One region of the Erwinia billingiae Eb661 genome, then DNA from elsewhere that is predicted to be linked to it. Evidence: predicted binding sites of a transcription regulator. Region 1 holds the regulator's gene; each other region holds the start of a gene.
What was found. The regulator PhoB, encoded in region 1, activates phosphate uptake and scavenging genes when phosphate is short. The targets are predictions, from matches to a motif close to CTGTCATAAAACTGNCNNAT.
Positions count from the first base shown of each region.

Region 1 (4,075 bases):
ATCTCTTCCAGCGAGCCTTTGATCATCTGCATCGGCTGAAACAGCGGGACAGAGAGCGTTTCAACCTGGCTCAGCTTGCCGTCGGCAAAGTCGACCAGAAACACGCTTTTGTCTTTGCCCAACTCGTCAAAACTGAGCGGAATAGGGGAGCCGCTGTAGCGAATATGCTCCGTGTTGGCGATGCGCTGCGCGCGGTGGATATGGCCGAGCGCGATGTAATCCGCCGGGGGAAATGCCTGGGCCGGAAAAGCATCCAGCGTGCCGATATAGATATCGCGTACCGCATCACTTTTGGTCACGCCGACGGTGGTCAGATGGCCGGTAGCAATAATCGGCAACGGTAAATCCAGCCTTTGCCGCTCGGCCTGCGCCGCCTGCCAGCAGCGATCGTAATGCTGGGTGATGGCCTCCAGCAGGGTCTGATGCTTCTCATGGCCAGACTGACCGGCCTGGCTGACGGTGATGTCACGCGGGCGAAGGAAGGGAATGGCGCACAGGACCGCGCCAGGTTCGCCATTGCGCTTATTCAGGATCACCACCTGCTGGGCGATATCGTCACTGGCCGCGGCGATCACCCGGGTGTTGAGACAGGCCAGCAGCTCACGCGATTCATTCAGCGTGGCGACGGAATCATGATTGCCACCCAGCACCACCAGCTGACAGCCGGTTTGCTGGAGGTTGACCACGAAACGGTTATACAGCTCGCGCGCATAGCTGGGCGGCGAACCGGTGTCGAAAATATCCCCCGCGATGATAATGGCATCCACCTGATGTTCCACCGCCTGAGCCAGCAGCCAGTCTGTAAAAGCCTGATGTTCCGGGGCGCGGCTTTTGGTGTAAAAAAATTGGCCCAGATGCCAGTCTGACGTGTGGATAATTCGCATGAGATCCCTTTAAGGCGCAAGGCAGAGTCGACGATTATAAACAGCAACGCGTAAAACCCCAGTCTGAATGACTGTAACCTTCACAAAAGTGTTATAAAACGGCGGCCCGGGCCGTGCTTTTTTCATAAAACTGTCATAAAACTGACGCATAATGACGCCGCAAATCCAGTGACATTCCGTCACAGTAGCAGGAGCAATAATGGCTAAGCGTATTCTGGTAGTCGAAGATGAAGCCCCAATCCGTGAGATGTTGTGTTTCGTGCTGGAGCAAAATGACTATCAACCGATAGAAGCGGAAGATTATGACAGTGCGGTCAATTTGCTTATCGAACCCTGGCCTGATTTGATCCTGTTGGACTGGATGCTCCCGGGTGGTTCAGGCATTCAGTTTATCAAGCATTTAAAGCGTGAAGCGATGACCCGCGACATTCCGGTGATGATGCTGACGGCGCGCGGTGAAGAAGAAGATCGCGTTCGCGGTCTGGAAGTGGGGGCTGACGACTATATTACCAAGCCGTTTTCGCCGAAAGAGTTGGTGGCGCGGATTAAAGCGGTAATGCGCAGGATCTCGCCAATGGCGGTGGAAGAAGTGATTGAGATGCAGGGACTGAGCCTGGATCCTTCGTCTCATCGCGTGATGTCAGACACCCAGCCGCTGGAAATGGGGCCGACGGAATACAAGCTGCTGCATTTCTTTATGACCCATCCTGAGCGGGTTTACAGCCGTGAGCAGTTGCTTAATCATGTCTGGGGCACTAACGTGTACGTCGAAGATCGTACCGTTGACGTTCATATTCGCCGCTTGCGTAAAGCGCTGGAACTGACCGGGCACGATCGCATGGTGCAGACGGTTCGCGGAACAGGTTACCGTTTCTCTGCACGTTACTGATCGTTCGCACTGGAGTCTTCACCGTGTTGGAACGCCTCTCCTGGAAGAGATTGTTGCTGGAAGTGGTGCTCGCCTGCCTTCCGGCCCTGATTTTGGGGCTGCTGGTGGGCTACCTGCCCTGGCTGCTACTGGTATCGGTGTTAGCCGTTTTGGGCTGGCATTTCGCTAATTTACTTCGTTTATCCCACTGGCTGTGGATTGACCGCAGCATGACGCCACCGGCGGGGCGCGGCAGTTGGGAACCTCTCTTTTATGGCCTTTACCAGATGCAGGCGAGAAATCGCCGGCGTCGGCGTGAGCTGGGCCATCTGATCAAACGCTTTCGCAGTGGCGCCGAATCCTTACCTGATGCGGTGGTATTGACCACCGAAGAGGGCACCATTTTCTGGTGTAACGGCCTGGCGCAACAGATGCTGGGACTGCGCTGGCCGGAAGACAATGGTCAGAACATCCTTAACCTGCTGCGCTATCCCGAGTTTACCCGCTATGTGCGGAAGCGCGATTTTACCCGACCGTTGACGCTGGTGCTGAACAGCAATCGTCAGCTGGAATTCCGCGTAATGCCCTATTCGGAAGGGCAATGGCTGCTGGTAGCCCGTGACGTCACGCAGATGCATCAGCTTGAGGGCGCCCGGCGCAACTTCTTTGCTAACGTCAGCCATGAGCTACGCACGCCGTTAACGGTGCTGCAGGGCTATCTGGAGATGATGAACGATTCGGTGATGGAAGGCCCGCTGCGTGACAAGGCCCTGCACACCATGCAGGAGCAGACCCGCCGCATGGACGGCCTGGTGAAACAGTTGCTGACCCTGTCGCGGATTGAAGCCGCACCGGCGCTGGATCTGCAGGAAAAAGTCGACGTGCCGATGATGCTGCGTCTGCTGCAGCGTGAAGCGGAAACCCTGAGCCAGGGCCGGCACGAGATTCACTTCACGATGGACGCGGATTTGCGGGTGTATGGCAATGATGAACAGCTGCGCAGCGCCATCTCAAACCTGGTGTACAACTCGGTTAACCACACGCCGGCCGGCACGCGCATCGATATCAGCTGGCTGAGAACTCCACAGGGCGCGCAATTTAAGGTGAAGGATAACGGTCCGGGCATTGCACAAGAGCATATTCCCCGGCTGACCGAGCGCTTTTACCGCGTCGATAAGGCCCGTTCGCGGCAAACCGGCGGCAGCGGGCTTGGCCTGGCGATCGTCAAGCATGCGCTCAGCCACCACAACACCCGGCTGGACATCACCAGCCAGCCTGGCAAAGAGACCTGTTTCAGCTTCTCCTTACCACCAAGGTTGATTGTCAGCAGCGAGTTGGCACAGAATGCGGTTCGATGATCGTAGCGGAACCCTGTGATGAAAAAGCTGTTTCTGATGCTGCTGGCCTGTTTCAGCCTGACCACCCAGGCACAAGAGGGGATGCTGGCCGGTAACCTGACCAGCGTTGGCTCGGATACCCTCGGCAGCTTAATGACGCTGTGGGGCGATAGCTTCAACCGGCAGTTTCCGGGCGTAAATGTGCAGGTGCAGGCCGCTGGTTCCTCTACCGCACCCACCTCGCTGGCGGCCGGCGCGGCGCAGATTGGCGCAATGAGTCGCCCGATGCAGGCGGTTGAGCGCCAGCTGTTCGAGGACCGCTATGGCTATCCACCGCTGGCCGTGCCGGTGGCGATGGATGCGCTGGTGGTGGTGGTCAATCAGGACAACCCGATCAAGGGTCTGAATACGCAGCAGCTCGATGCGATCTTTTCCGTTACCCGGCGCTGTGGCGCGCTCTCCGCGGTGCATCGCTGGGGCGATGTGCAGTTAACTCAACCAAGCTGGGTGTCCCGTCCTTTGCAGCGTTTTGGCCGCAATTCCGCTTCCGGCACCTGGGGCTTTTTCAAGCAGCAGGCGTTGTGCAATGGCGATTTCCGCAATGATGTCGGGGAATATCCCGGCTCTGCGGCGGTGGTGCAGGCCGTGGCGGGCACGCTGAATGCCATTGGCTATGCCAGCATGGGCATTCATCTCAGCGGTGTGAAGACATTACCGGTGTCCCGCGATGGCCAGAACTGGGTGGCGCCGGATGCGGCCAATATTCGCAGCGGCCGTTATCCTTACGCCCGCAAGCTGTACCTGTACGTCAATAAACCACCCGGCAAGCCGCTGGAACCTCTTACCGCCGCGTTTCTTCATCACGTGTTATCCGCTGACGGCCAGGCGCTGGTCACCCAGGCGGGATATCTGCCGTTATCGCCAGAGCAGGTCAGTCAGGCGCGTGCGCTGATTGAGGATCGTTAACACCGGCCAAGATGAATTTT
Region 1 covers NC_014306.1:1,136,311-1,140,385, forward strand. Annotated here, with positions in the region: gene sbcD (exonuclease subunit SbcD) at 1-884, opposite strand, end outside; gene phoB (phosphate response regulator transcription factor PhoB) at 1,084-1,773, shown strand; gene phoR (phosphate regulon sensor histidine kinase PhoR) at 1,797-3,110, shown strand; gene EBC_RS06530 (PstS family phosphate ABC transporter substrate-binding protein) at 3,129-4,055, shown strand.

Region 2 (4,075 bases), 980 kb from region 1:
CCGGCGTCGCGCTGGTGATCCGCGCCTGCCAGTCGGTAAACGATTTTTTGGGCTTTATTGCGCTGGGCGCGGTGGCGATCGTCGCCGCCATCGCTTACACCGTCGGCAAGAAACCCTATGGCTATTTAGGATTGGGCGATGCGTCGGTATTAATTTTCTTCGGCTGGCTTGGGGTAATGGGCAGCTACTATCTTCAGGCCCATCAACTCTCCCTGCTACTGCTGTTACCTGCCACAGCCTGTGGGCTGATGGCGGTCGCGGTGCTTAACGTCAATAACATGCGCGATATTGAAAGCGACCAGCAGCATGGCAAGTTTACCCTGGCGGTGCGCTTAGGGGCGAGTGGCGCCAGGCGCTATCATCAGCTAATCCTCACCGCGGCCGTGCTGTGCTGCGCGGTTTTTGCCCTGCTCACTTCGCTGAATCTCGCCGGCTGGTTATTCCTGCTCTCCGCACCGTTGCTGTTCAGACAGGCCCGCTACATTACGCAGCAGCCTTCCGCCGTTGCCATGCGTCCTATGCTGGCGAAAACCGTGAAATCCGCCCTGTTACTCAACCTGCTTTTCTCGCTCGGGCTGGTCCTCAATTAACTGCGATGTGTTTGACTCATCGCAACTTTTAACAATTGATGATTTTGCCAACAGCGGCGAGAAAGCGATATACTTAGAGTTCCTGTGGCAAACAGACGAAACCCTTATGAAATATGATACTTCTGAACTCTGCGACATCTATCACGAAGATGTGAACGTCGTTGAACCGCTCTTTTCAAACTTCGGTGGCCGTACGTCGTTTGGCGGGCAAATCATCACGGTAAAATGTTTCGAGGACAACGGGCTGTTGTACGATCTGCTGGAGGAAAACGGGCGAGGTCGTGTGCTGCTGGTTGATGGCGGCGGTTCAGTGCGTCGTGCGCTGATTGATGCGGCGCTGGCCAGGCTGGCACTGCAGAACGAATGGGAAGGCATTGTGGTGTACGGTTCCGTACGTCAGGTTGACGATCTGGAAGAGCTGGATATTGGCATTCAGGCGATTGCTGCCATTCCGGTCGGTGCTGCGGGTGAAGGCATTGGCGAGAGCGATATTCGCGTCAACTTCGGTGGCGTCACTTTCTTCTCCGGCGATCATCTCTACGCCGACAACACTGGCATTATCCTTTCCGAAGATCCGCTCGATATCGAATAAAAAAAACGGGTGCCACTGGCACCCGTTTCTCTGCTGACCGTTAAATCAGACTTCTTCCATTTTTCCCAACAGGGCGCGCAAACGCTCCTGCCAGACAAGCTGCTCTTCTTTCAGGTGCTGGTTCTCACGCACCACTGATTCGCTATTCCCTGCAGCCTGCTGAACCTGCTGATTCAGGTTGTTGTTCTGCTCTTTCAGCTCTTCAATTTCCATCTGTAACAGGGTGATGGTATCAATCGCCTGTTGTACTTTCGCTTCCAGTTTCTCGAACACTTCAAATGACATTGTAAAAGACCTCTCCAAATCGCCAGGCGTTGATGTTGCCAGCCGCAGATCATGAGGGGATAAGCCGGGATTCCACGGATAACAACGCTTCCCCGATTGTAAGTAGACCCGCGCCCCAAGTCCAGTAGCGAACCCGCACAGGGTGCAGACTGTAACAATTTTCAGCATAGACCTGGAATCTGCAACATTACCCGCAGTATTTGCGGGGCTAATGTTAACGATTTGGGATAAAAATCACCAAATGGAAAATTGAAATGTTGTTTCAGGAAAGCAAAAAGACGCGAAAACGCTCATTTTTATGACACAGCACACAACTTTTGATTTCGCTATTTCTCGTTTATGCTCGTTAACGATAAATTTACATCAGCCCTACATAAGATTTGGGCGGCTCAGGGAGTGAGAAAAAAACGAAGTACAACATTAAACCTCGCCTTCAGGAAATGTCATCATGAGTCAGACAGCAACAAGCACGCTCAAAGGGCAGTGCATCGCCGAATTCCTTGGTGTCGCCACCATTATCTTCTTTGGTGCCGGCTGTGTCGCCGCCATGAAACTGGCTGGTGCAAGTTTTGGTCAGTGGGAAATCAGTATTATCTGGGGGATTGCCGTTGCGATGGCCATCTACCTCAGCGCCGCTATCTCCGGCGCGCATCTGAATCCTGCAGTGACCATTGCACTCTGCCTGTTCGCCAATTTCGAACGCCGTAAAGTTGTGCCGTACATTCTGGCACAAATCGCCGGTGCCTTCTGCTCCGCCGCACTGGTTTACGGTCTCTACTACAATCTGTTCTTTGATTACGAGCAATCGCATCAGATGGTGCGCGGCAGTATCGAGAGCCTCGATTTGGCTGGGATCTTCTCCACCTATCCAAATCCGCACATCGGCGTTGGCCAGGCCTTCCTGGTTGAAGCGGTGATCACCGCGGTGATGATGGGCCTGATTATGGCGCTGACCGATGACGGTAACGGCCTGCCTCGCGGTCCGATGGCTCCGCTGCTGATTGGCCTGCTGATTGCGGTAATCGGTGGCTCAATGGGTCCACTGACCGGCTTCGCACTGAACCCGGCGCGTGATTTCGGACCGAAACTCTTTGCCTGGCTTGCGGGTTGGGGTAACGTCGCCTTTACCGGTGGCCGTGATATCCCGTATTTCCTCGTGCCGATCTTTGGACCGATTGTGGGTGCCAGCCTGGGCGCAGTTGGCTATCGCTATCTGATTGCCCGTAACCTGCCTGGCGCAGCTGTAGTAAAGAAAGACGAGAAGACGATAGCGCGTGCTGAGCAGCGTAAAGCGTAAGTGCTAACCCTTTACACCATCAGGAATGAATTATGACCATAGAAAAAAAATACATTGTCGCGCTCGATCAGGGGACGACCAGCTCTCGTGCCGTGATCCTGGATCATGACTCCAACATCGTTGCCGTCTCCCAGCGCGAATTTCAGCAAATTTATCCTAAGCCCGGCTGGGTTGAGCATGACCCGATGGATATCTGGGCTTCCCAGAGCTCCACGCTGGTAGAAGTGCTGGCGCATGCCGATATTCGTTCAGACGAGATTGCCGCGATCGGTATCACCAACCAGCGTGAAACCACCATTATCTGGGACAAAGAGACCGGCAAGCCGATCTACAACGCTATCGTCTGGCAGGATCCGCGCACCGCTGACTACTGTGCAAAACTGAAAAAAGAAGGGCTGGAAGAGTATATCCAGCACACCACCGGCCTGGTGATTAATCCTTACTTCTCCGGTACCAAGGTGAAGTGGATCCTCGACCACGTGGAAGGCTCACGCGATCGTGCGAAACGTGGCGAGCTGCTGTTCGGTACGGTTGACTCCTGGCTAGTGTGGAAAATGACGCAGGGACGGGTGCACATCACCGATTACACCAACGCCTCGCGTACCATGATGTTTAACATCCACAAGCTGGAGTGGGATCAGCGCATGTTGGATATCCTCGATATCCCGCGTGAAATGCTGCCAGAAGTGAAATCGTCTTCTGAAGTGTACGGCCAGACCAACATTGGTGGTAAAGGCGGTACGCGTATTCCAATCGCCGGTATCGCCGGTGACCAGCAGGCGGCGCTGTACGGCCAGATGTGTGTTCAGCCGGGTATGGCAAAAAATACCTACGGCACCGGCTGCTTTATGTTAATGAACACCGGTACCGAAGCGGTGACCTCAACCAACGGCCTGTTGACCACCATCGCCTGTGGCCCACGCGGTGAAGTGAACTACGCACTGGAAGGCGCGGTATTTATCGGCGGTGCCTCTATCCAGTGGCTGCGCGATGAGATGAAACTGATCGGCGATGCAACCGACTCCGAGTACTTTGCGACTAAGGTGAAGGACAGCAACGGCGTTTATATGGTGCCTGCCTTTACCGGTCTGGGTGCTCCTTACTGGGACCCGTATGCCCGTGGCGCGATCTTCGGCCTGACGCGCGGTGCGAATGCTAACCACATCATCCGTGCCACGCTGGAGTCGATTGCTTATCAGACGCGTGACGTGTTGGAAGCAATGCAGATCGATGCCAATACCCGCCTGCAGTCTCTGCGTGTGGATGGTGGTGCGGTTGCCAACAACTTCCTGATGCAGTTCCAGTCCGACA
Region 2 covers NC_014306.1:160,450-164,524, reverse strand. Annotated here, with positions in the region: gene EBC_RS02155 (1,4-dihydroxy-2-naphthoate polyprenyltransferase) at 1-590, shown strand, start outside; gene rraA (ribonuclease E activity regulator RraA) at 697-1,182, shown strand; gene zapB (cell division protein ZapB) at 1,228-1,467, opposite strand; gene EBC_RS02140 (MIP/aquaporin family protein) at 1,916-2,764, shown strand; gene glpK (glycerol kinase GlpK) at 2,797-4,075, shown strand, end outside.
Region 2: the regulator PhoB is predicted to act here: its motif matches at 1,753-1,772, upstream of EBC_RS02140 (MIP/aquaporin family protein).

Region 3 (4,075 bases), 1.5 Mb from region 1:
GGCGACGGCGGGTGCCACGGCGTAAGGCAGTAAAAACAGCGTCTGGTAGAAGCGCTTCAGGCGCAGGACATGGTCGACCAGCGCGGCAAAAAACAGCGAGACCACCAGCCCGATGACGGTGACCAGCCCGCTGAAAATCAGCGTGGTCAGAAAAGAGTCGAGGTAATACTCGTCGCCGATCAGGCGCCTGAAGTTTTCCATGCCGACAAAGGTGCTGGAAAGGCCGAACGGATCGACGCTTTGCACCGAATACCACAGGGCTTCACCGGCGGGCCAGAGGAAGAAGATCACGGTGATCAGCAGCTGAGGCAGCACCAGTAGATAGGGCAGCCAGCGCGAGCGAAAAACGGGACGGGAAGAAGACATAGCGTCGTCCAATATGAGGAGTAAGGGGCCGCGTTCACTACCCTCAACGCGGCCCTGAAAACGGTTTCAGGGGCGCATCCAGCCGGGAATTGGACTGAATGCAGCCCCTGTGGGCGAAGCGTTATTGCTTAGCCGTCTGCTCAAAGCGGCGCAGCAGCAGATTGCCACGGGTCACCGCGTTATCCAGCGCCGCCTGCGGCGTTTTCTTACCGGTCCAGACGCCTTCCAGCTCTTCGTCGACAACGGTACGGATCTGCGGCATGTTGCCCAGACGCATCCCTTTGGTGAACGCTAACGGTGGCTTGTTCAGCATCTGACGCGTGGCGATGTCCGCGCCGGGATTTTTATCGTAAAACCCTTGTTTGCGGGTCAGCTCATAGGCAGCGGTGGTGATCGGCAGGTAGCCGGTTTTCTGGTGCCATTCAGCGGCGATATCCGGCTGTGCCAGGAAGGCCATAAACTCGGCCACGCCTTTGTAGGTGCTGGCGTCTTTGCCTTTCATCACCCACAGGCTCGCGCCGCCGATGATGGCGTTCTGCGGGGCGTCAGGGACGGTGGCGTCGTACGGCATCATGCCGACGCCGTAGTTAAATTTGGCGTAATGACGGATATCCGCCAGCGAGCCTGAAGACGCGGTGGTGATGCCACAATCGCCGTTGTAGAACTTGGCGGTGGATTCATCTTTACGGCCGAAGTAGGTGAAATCGCCTTTCTTGTTCATATCTTCGAGCATCTGGATATGACGAACCTGCGTCGGCTTGTTGAATTCCAGCACGGTATCGGTGCCGTCAAAACCGTTGTTTTGGGTGGCGACCGGCAGTGCATGCCAGGCGCTGAAGTTCTCAATCTGTATCCATCCCTGCCAGCCACTGGCGTAGCCACAGGTCATGCCCGCTTTACGCAGCGCAGCGGCGTCCTTTTCCAGATCCTGCCAGGTTTTCGGCGGCTGATCCGGGTTCAGACCGGCTTTTTTGAAGGCGTCTTTGTTGTAATACAGCACCGGCGTCGAGCTGTTAAACGGCTGAGAAATCAGGTGACCACTGGCGTCGCTGTAGTAGCCCGCCACGGTCGGCACGAACTGCTTCTCATCGAAGGCCACGCCGGCATTTTTGAACACATCGTAGACCGGCACGATCGCTTTAGAAGCCATCATGGTGGCGGTACCCACTTCGTAAACCTGCAAAATAGCCGGCGCTTTACCTGAACGCACGGCGGCAATCCCGGCCGCCAAGCTCTGTTCGTAGTTGCCTTTGTAGGTCGGCACGATTTTGTAATCTGGGTGAGACTCATTAAAGCGTTGTGCCAGAGAATTTACTTCCACACCCAGTTCGCCTTCCATCGAATGCCAGAAAGGGATCTCGGTGGCAGCCAGTGCGTGACCGCTGAAGGTCAGTCCCAGTACCATGCAAAGTGCGGTTTTACGAAATGAGAACGATGTCATATCGGTATCCTGTGCCCGGAGTCAATCGCGCGATATCGCGCATTCTTATTGTTCGGGAAGTAACATGACACGGGAAAATGACGGAAAGATAACGGGTTTATGACGGAAAGGTGACAGGCAGGTGACGCACGAGGCGAGTGAATTACCGCCTTTTTTGCGCTGACGGGCACAAAAAAGGGCGGGGAAAATCCCGCCCTGTCACCCCGACTTCGCCCGCAGGCGGCGGGCCTGGCGGCCTTGAAACCGCCGGGTTTACAACACATTAGCCGCCGAGATAGGCACTGCGCACCGCTTCGTTCGCCAGCAAGGCGTCGCCGGTATCCTCCAGCACCACATGGCCGTTTTCTAACACATAACCGCGATCGGCCAGCTTCAGCGCCTGGTTAGCGTTCTGCTCCACCAGGAAGATGGTCATCCCTTCCTGACGCAGCTGCTCGATGGTGTCGAATATCTGCTGGATAATGATCGGCGCCAGGCCTAACGAGGGCTCATCCAGCAGCAGCAGGCGCGGCTGGCTCATCAACGCCCGGCCAATCGCCAGCATCTGTTGCTCACCGCCGGACATGGTGCCGGCACGCTGAACGCGGCGCTCGTACAGGCGTGGGAACAGCTCATATACGCGCTTGATGCGGGTCTGATACTGCTGACGCTCGGCGAAAAAGCCGCCCATCGCCAGGTTCTCTTCCACCGTCATCCGTGAAAACACGCGGCGCCCTTCCGGCACAATGGCAATGGCTTCACGCATGATGCGCGCGGTTTGCCATTCTGTGATCGCTTTACCGTCGAAGGTAATCGATCCCTGCGTCGCGCGCGGCTCACCACACAAGGTGCCAAGGATAGTGGTTTTACCCGCGCCGTTGGCCCCAATCAGGGTGACAATCTCGCCCTGATTGATATGCAGACTGACGTTATGCAACGCCTGAATTTTGCCGTAATGGGCGCTGACGTTCTCGAGAGAGAGCATCGGATTCATATCAGGCTTCTCCCAGATAGGCGCGGATCACGTCCGGATTGTTGCGGATCTGCTCCGGCGTGCCGTTTGCCAGCGGCGTGCCCTGATTCACTACATAAATGCGGTCAGAAATGCCCATAACCAGTTTCATATCATGTTCAATCAACAGTACCGAGACGTTGTGCTGGCTGCGCAGTTCGGCAATCAGCTCATCAAGCTCGTGGGTTTCTTTCGGGTTCAGCCCGGCGGCTGGCTCATCCAGCATCAGGATTTCCGGCCGGGTGACCATACAACGGGCGATTTCCAGACGACGCTGCTGACCGTAGGCCAGGTTGCCCGCCTGACGGTTAGCCATTTCCAGCAGCCCCACGCGATCCAGCCAGGTGGCGGCACGATCCAGCGCGTCGCTTTCGGCTTTACGGAAGGCCGGCGTTTTCAGCAAACCGGCAAACACGCCGCTTTTCAGATGCTGATGCTGCGCCACCAGCAGGTTCTCAATCACCGTCATTTCGCGGAACAAGCGCACGTGCTGGAAAGTACGGACAATGCCCATCCGGGCAATTTTTTGCCCCGGCTGGCCCGCGATATCCTTGTCGCGCAGCATGATGCTGCCGCCCGTCGGCCGGTAGAAACCGGTCAGACAGTTAAAGACGGTGGTTTTCCCGGCGCCGTTCGGGCCGATTAATGACACGATCTCCTGCGGGCGCAGCTCCAGCTCAACGTTATTAACGGCAAGCAGGCCGCCAAAGCGCATCATCAGGCCTTTTACGGCCAACAAAGGCTGTGTCATGGCTGCTCTCCTTTTTCTACCGTCTTCAACTTCAGATGCGGACGCTTCATCGGCAGCAGACCCTGTGGCCGCCAGATCATCATCAGCACCATCAGACCGCCGAGCACCAGCATGCTGTACTCATTCAAATCACGCATCAGCTCGCGGGAAACCACCAGCAGCACCGCAGCGAGGATCACCGCAAACTGCGATCCCATGCCGCCCAGTACCACAATTGCCAGCACGAACGCCGACTCGGCAAAGGTGAACGATTCCGGGCTGACAAAGCCCTGGCGTGCGGCAAACAGGCTACCGGCAAAGCCGGCAAAGGCCGCACTGATGGTGAAGGCGGTCAGCTTGATGCGCGTTGGGCTCAGGCCCAGCGAGCGGCAGGCAATTTCGTCTTCACGCAGCGCTTCCCAGGCCCGTCCCAGCGGCATCCGCAGCAGGCGGTTAATCACAAACAGCGTGATGATCACCAGCAGCAACGCCACCATATACAGGAAGATAATGCGGTCGCTGGGATCGTACTTCAGGCCGAAGAAGT
Region 3 covers NC_014306.1:4,704,458-4,708,532, forward strand. Annotated here, with positions in the region: gene ugpA (sn-glycerol-3-phosphate ABC transporter permease UgpA) at 1-366, opposite strand, end outside; gene ugpB (sn-glycerol-3-phosphate ABC transporter substrate-binding protein UgpB) at 488-1,807, opposite strand; gene livF (high-affinity branched-chain amino acid ABC transporter ATP-binding protein LivF) at 2,070-2,780, opposite strand; gene livG (high-affinity branched-chain amino acid ABC transporter ATP-binding protein LivG) at 2,782-3,549, opposite strand; gene EBC_RS22910 (high-affinity branched-chain amino acid ABC transporter permease LivM) at 3,546-4,075, opposite strand, start outside.
Region 3: the regulator PhoB is predicted to act here: its motif matches at 1,894-1,913, upstream of ugpB (sn-glycerol-3-phosphate ABC transporter substrate-binding protein UgpB).

Region 4 (4,075 bases), 400 kb from region 1:
CCGAGGTTCAGCGCCAGACGAATGGTGAACGACCAGACCGCCACCTGCATCCCCACGTAAAGGAACTGCGCAATGATGCCGCGCTTGAAGTGACGGTTTTTGGCCAGATAGCTGAAGGTTTCGCCAAGGCTCGGCAGCTTTTTCTCATTGCTCTGCGGTTTGCAGTGCGGATAACGGGTCAACAGGAACAACACCATCACCACCACCAGGACCATCACCAGGTATTTGTAAGGTTCCAGCGTGTGCTCCAGCATGGTCAGACGGAACTGGTGCAGCTGTTCCGGGTTCATGCCGGCCATCTGGCTGTGCAGGCTGTCGCCATCCTGGAACACCAGGTATTTGCCCAACACGATGCCCATCAGCGCGCCAATCGGGTAGAACGTCTGGCTGACGTTCAGCCGCAACGTGGCGTGATCGCGGTGACCGATCATCGAGCTGTAGGTATTCGCCGCCGTTTCCAGGAAGCTCAACCCGATAGCAATCGCGAAGATCGCCGCCAGGAACATGGTGTAGGTCGCCATATGCGAAGCCGGATAGAACATCACGCAACCGGCGATATACAGCGCCAGCCCCAGCAGGATCGCAATCTTGTAGCTACTGCTGCGGATCACCAGCGAGGCCGGAATGGCAATTAAAAAATAGCCGCCGTAAAAGGCGCTCTGCACCAGCGCGCTGGCGAAATCGCTGAGGGCGAAAACGCTTTTGAACTGGGTGATCAAAATATCATTCAGGCTGGCGGCGCAGCCCCATAACGGGAACAGGCACGAGAGCAAAATAAACTGAAACAGTGGCGTCTTATTTAAATAGCCATCAGGCTGCTGGACGATGGTCGGTTGCATAGCGAATCCTCAGTTAATCGTTGAGAAAACGGTGGAAGGTATCGGCATCAGGGTACGAAAGCTGGGTTCCCCGTCCGGTGACGCTACAGGCGGCATAGTCGGAGGCAGACTGCATTGCCTTCGCGATATCGCCATGCTGGATCAGAAAGTGGGCAAAGCAGCCGATAAAGGCATCCCCTGCGCCACTGGTATCAATCGCCTTCACCGGCGTGGGCTTAATGCGGTGGACGGCATCTCCCTGCATCCACACCGATCCGCGGCTGCCGAGAGTGATAATCAGGTTTTTCAGGCCGCGTCCCAGCAGCATCTGCCCGGCGCGCAGCACTTCGTCTTCGGTGCTGACCGGCAGGCCCGTCAGGATCTCCAGTTCGGTTTCGTTCGGCATAAAGAAGTCGCACTGGCAGGCGTAATCGATGTCCAAACCGGCCACCGCCGGCGCGGGATTGAGGATCACCTGAATGCCGTTCTGCCGCGCAAAGTCGATGGCGTAATAGACCGTCGGCAGCGGGATCTCCAGCTGCAACACCATCAGACGGCAGCGCTTAAGATCCTCCGCCGCGGCATCAATATCCGCCGGAGACAGGTGCGCGTTGGCCCCTTTGATAATCAGGATGCGGTTTTGCGACTGGTCATCGACAAAAATCGGTGCCACGCCGCTGGAGGTGCCCGCCGCGACGGTGACGTGCTGCGCGTCGACGCCGAACCGCTGCAAGTTTTTCACCGTGTTGTCCGCAAACAGGTCTTCGCCCACTTTGCTGACCATCATCACGCTGGCACCCAGCTTCGCCGCCGCAACGGCCTGGTTGGCCCCTTTGCCGCCGCAGCCCAGTGCGAAGTCTGGCGCTTCTAAGGTTTCACCGGCTTTCGGCATGCTGTTGGTGTAGGTGATCAGATCGACCATATTGGAGCCGATGACGGCAATGTCCATGACGTTTTCCCCGTGTAAATTTTCATCATTAAATGTTGTAGAAATAACAATAACAATCATCTCATGTTATTTTTGTGACACCCGTCTCAGCCTGAAAATCCCGCCCGCGAGATGTTAATTGGCGATTGACGCCAGAATGAAAATGTTATTATTTTAACAAAACCCCCTAATCTGCTGAGGAGCTTCCCGTGCAAAACCTGGACTATGCCCGCTACATCGACCACACCCTGCTGGCGGCGAATGCCACCGTGCAACAGATCGCCACCCTGTGTGACGAAGCCATCGCCCACCACTTTTACGCGGTGTGCGTCAATTCGGGTTATGTGCCGTTAGTGGCGGAGAAGCTGGCGGGAAGTGAGGTAAAGGTCTGTTCCGTCATCGGTTTTCCGCTGGGTGCCGGCCTGACCAGCGCCAAAGCCTTCGAAGCGAAAGCCGCCATTGCGGCCGGTGCGCAGGAGATTGATATGGTGATTAACGTTGGCTGGCTGCAAAGCGGTGAGGTGAAGGCCGTCAGCGCCGATATTCAGGCGGTGCGCGAGGTTTGCGGCCCGATCCCATTGAAGGTAATATTAGAGACCTGCCTGCTTAGCGATGCGCAAATCATTCAAATCTGTGAAATTTGTCGTGAACTGAAGGTCGCGTTTGTGAAAACGTCCACCGGTTTCAGTACCGGCGGCGCGCGCGAAGAGCACGTCCGTCTGATGCATGATACCGTTGGCCCTGAGGTGGCGGTCAAAGCATCCGGCGCGGTGCGCGACCGACAGACGGCAGACATCATGATCCAGGCGGGCGCCAGCCGTATCGGCACCAGCTCCGGCGTCGCCATCGTTAACGGCAGCGCTGCCGGCGAGGGTTATTAACCGTATTATCAGGAGTGACTGACCATGGAAACCCGCCGCGACGAGCGCGTAAACAAGCTGGCATCTGCGCTTAAGCGAACCGATAAAATCCACCTGCGAGAGGCGGCGCGGCTGCTGGGTGTGTCCGAGATGACCATCCGTCGCGATCTCAACGAACAGCCGTCGGTGGTGGTGTTATTGGGGGGCTACATTGTCAGCGATCCGAAAAGCAATCAGGGTCACTACTTTGTCTCCGATCAGCAGGCGCATAACGTCGAGAAAAAGCGGCGTCTGGGCCAGCTGGCGGCGTCACTGATTGAGCCGGGTGATACGGTGTTCTTTGACTGCGGCACCACCATGCCGTGGATTGTCGATGCCATCGATAATGAGCTGGCGTTTACCGCCATCTGCTGCGCGATGAACACCTTCCTGGCGCTGAAAGAGAAACCGGCCTGTCAGGTGATCCTCAACGGCGGTGAGTTTCATGCCGACAACGCCATCTTCACTCCGCTGGGTCACGGCTCGGTAATGGACAGCCTGTGTCCCGGCAAAGCCTTTATCTCTGCGGCAGGCATTGATGCCGGTCAGGGTGCGACCTGCTACAACCTCAACGAATTGCCGATGAAGCATCAGGCGATGCAGCGTGCCAGCCACAAGATTCTGGTGGCTGACAGCAGCAAGTTTGGCAAAGTGTTGCCCGCCCGCATCGGCGAACTCAGCGCCTTCGAGACGCTGGTCAGCGACGATGCCCCGCCGAAAGAGCTGGCGCAGAAGCTGAAACAGCTGGGCATTGACGTGATGGTCGGGCAGAAAGCGCGTTAGGTCAGCCTCTTACGCCCAGCGATTCAGGATCTCTTCGCCATCGCGTAAGCGGCGCAGGTTTTCACATACCCCCGCCACGTTGCCGTTCAGCGAATTATCAGTGACGCCGCCGATATGCGGCGTGGCGATGACGTTGTACTGAAACAGCGCGTCATCCGGCTCGGGCGGCTCCTGCCAGAACACATCCAGCCCGGCGCCTGCCAGGTGATTCACTTCCAGCGCCGCCAGCAACGCCTGCTTTTCAATCAGTCCGCCACGCCCCAGGTTGATCAGGTAACTGCCCGGCTTCATCTGCGCCAGCGCGGTTTCATCAATGATATGGCGGGTGTCGGCATTGTCCGGCAGGCTGAGGATCACAAAGTCGGCGTCATTCAGCAGCGCCGGCAGATGGGCCATATTGCCCAGCCAGTCCAGCTGATGCGCTTTAGCGAAGGCCTGATCGGCGGTGCGTTTCACGCCAATCAGCCGCACGCCAAAGGGTGCCAGTCGTTTCGCCAGCGCTTTACCGATGCCGCCCAGCCCCACCAGCCCGACGGTTTTCCCCATCAGCCCCATGCCCACCGGCAGGCCAAGCTGACGCGTGGCGATCATCTCAGGGATCTCGCGGGCTTTGCGCGCCAGGCCAATCATCATCCAGATCCCCAGTT
Region 4 covers NC_014306.1:734,697-738,771, reverse strand. Annotated here, with positions in the region: gene fucP (L-fucose:H+ symporter permease) at 1-839, opposite strand, end outside; gene rbsK (ribokinase) at 853-1,767, opposite strand; gene deoC (deoxyribose-phosphate aldolase) at 1,956-2,627, shown strand; gene deoR (DNA-binding transcriptional repressor DeoR) at 2,652-3,428, shown strand; gene EBC_RS04715 (2-hydroxyacid dehydrogenase) at 3,438-4,075, opposite strand, start outside.
Region 4: the regulator PhoB is predicted to act here: its motif matches at 1,829-1,848, upstream of rbsK (ribokinase).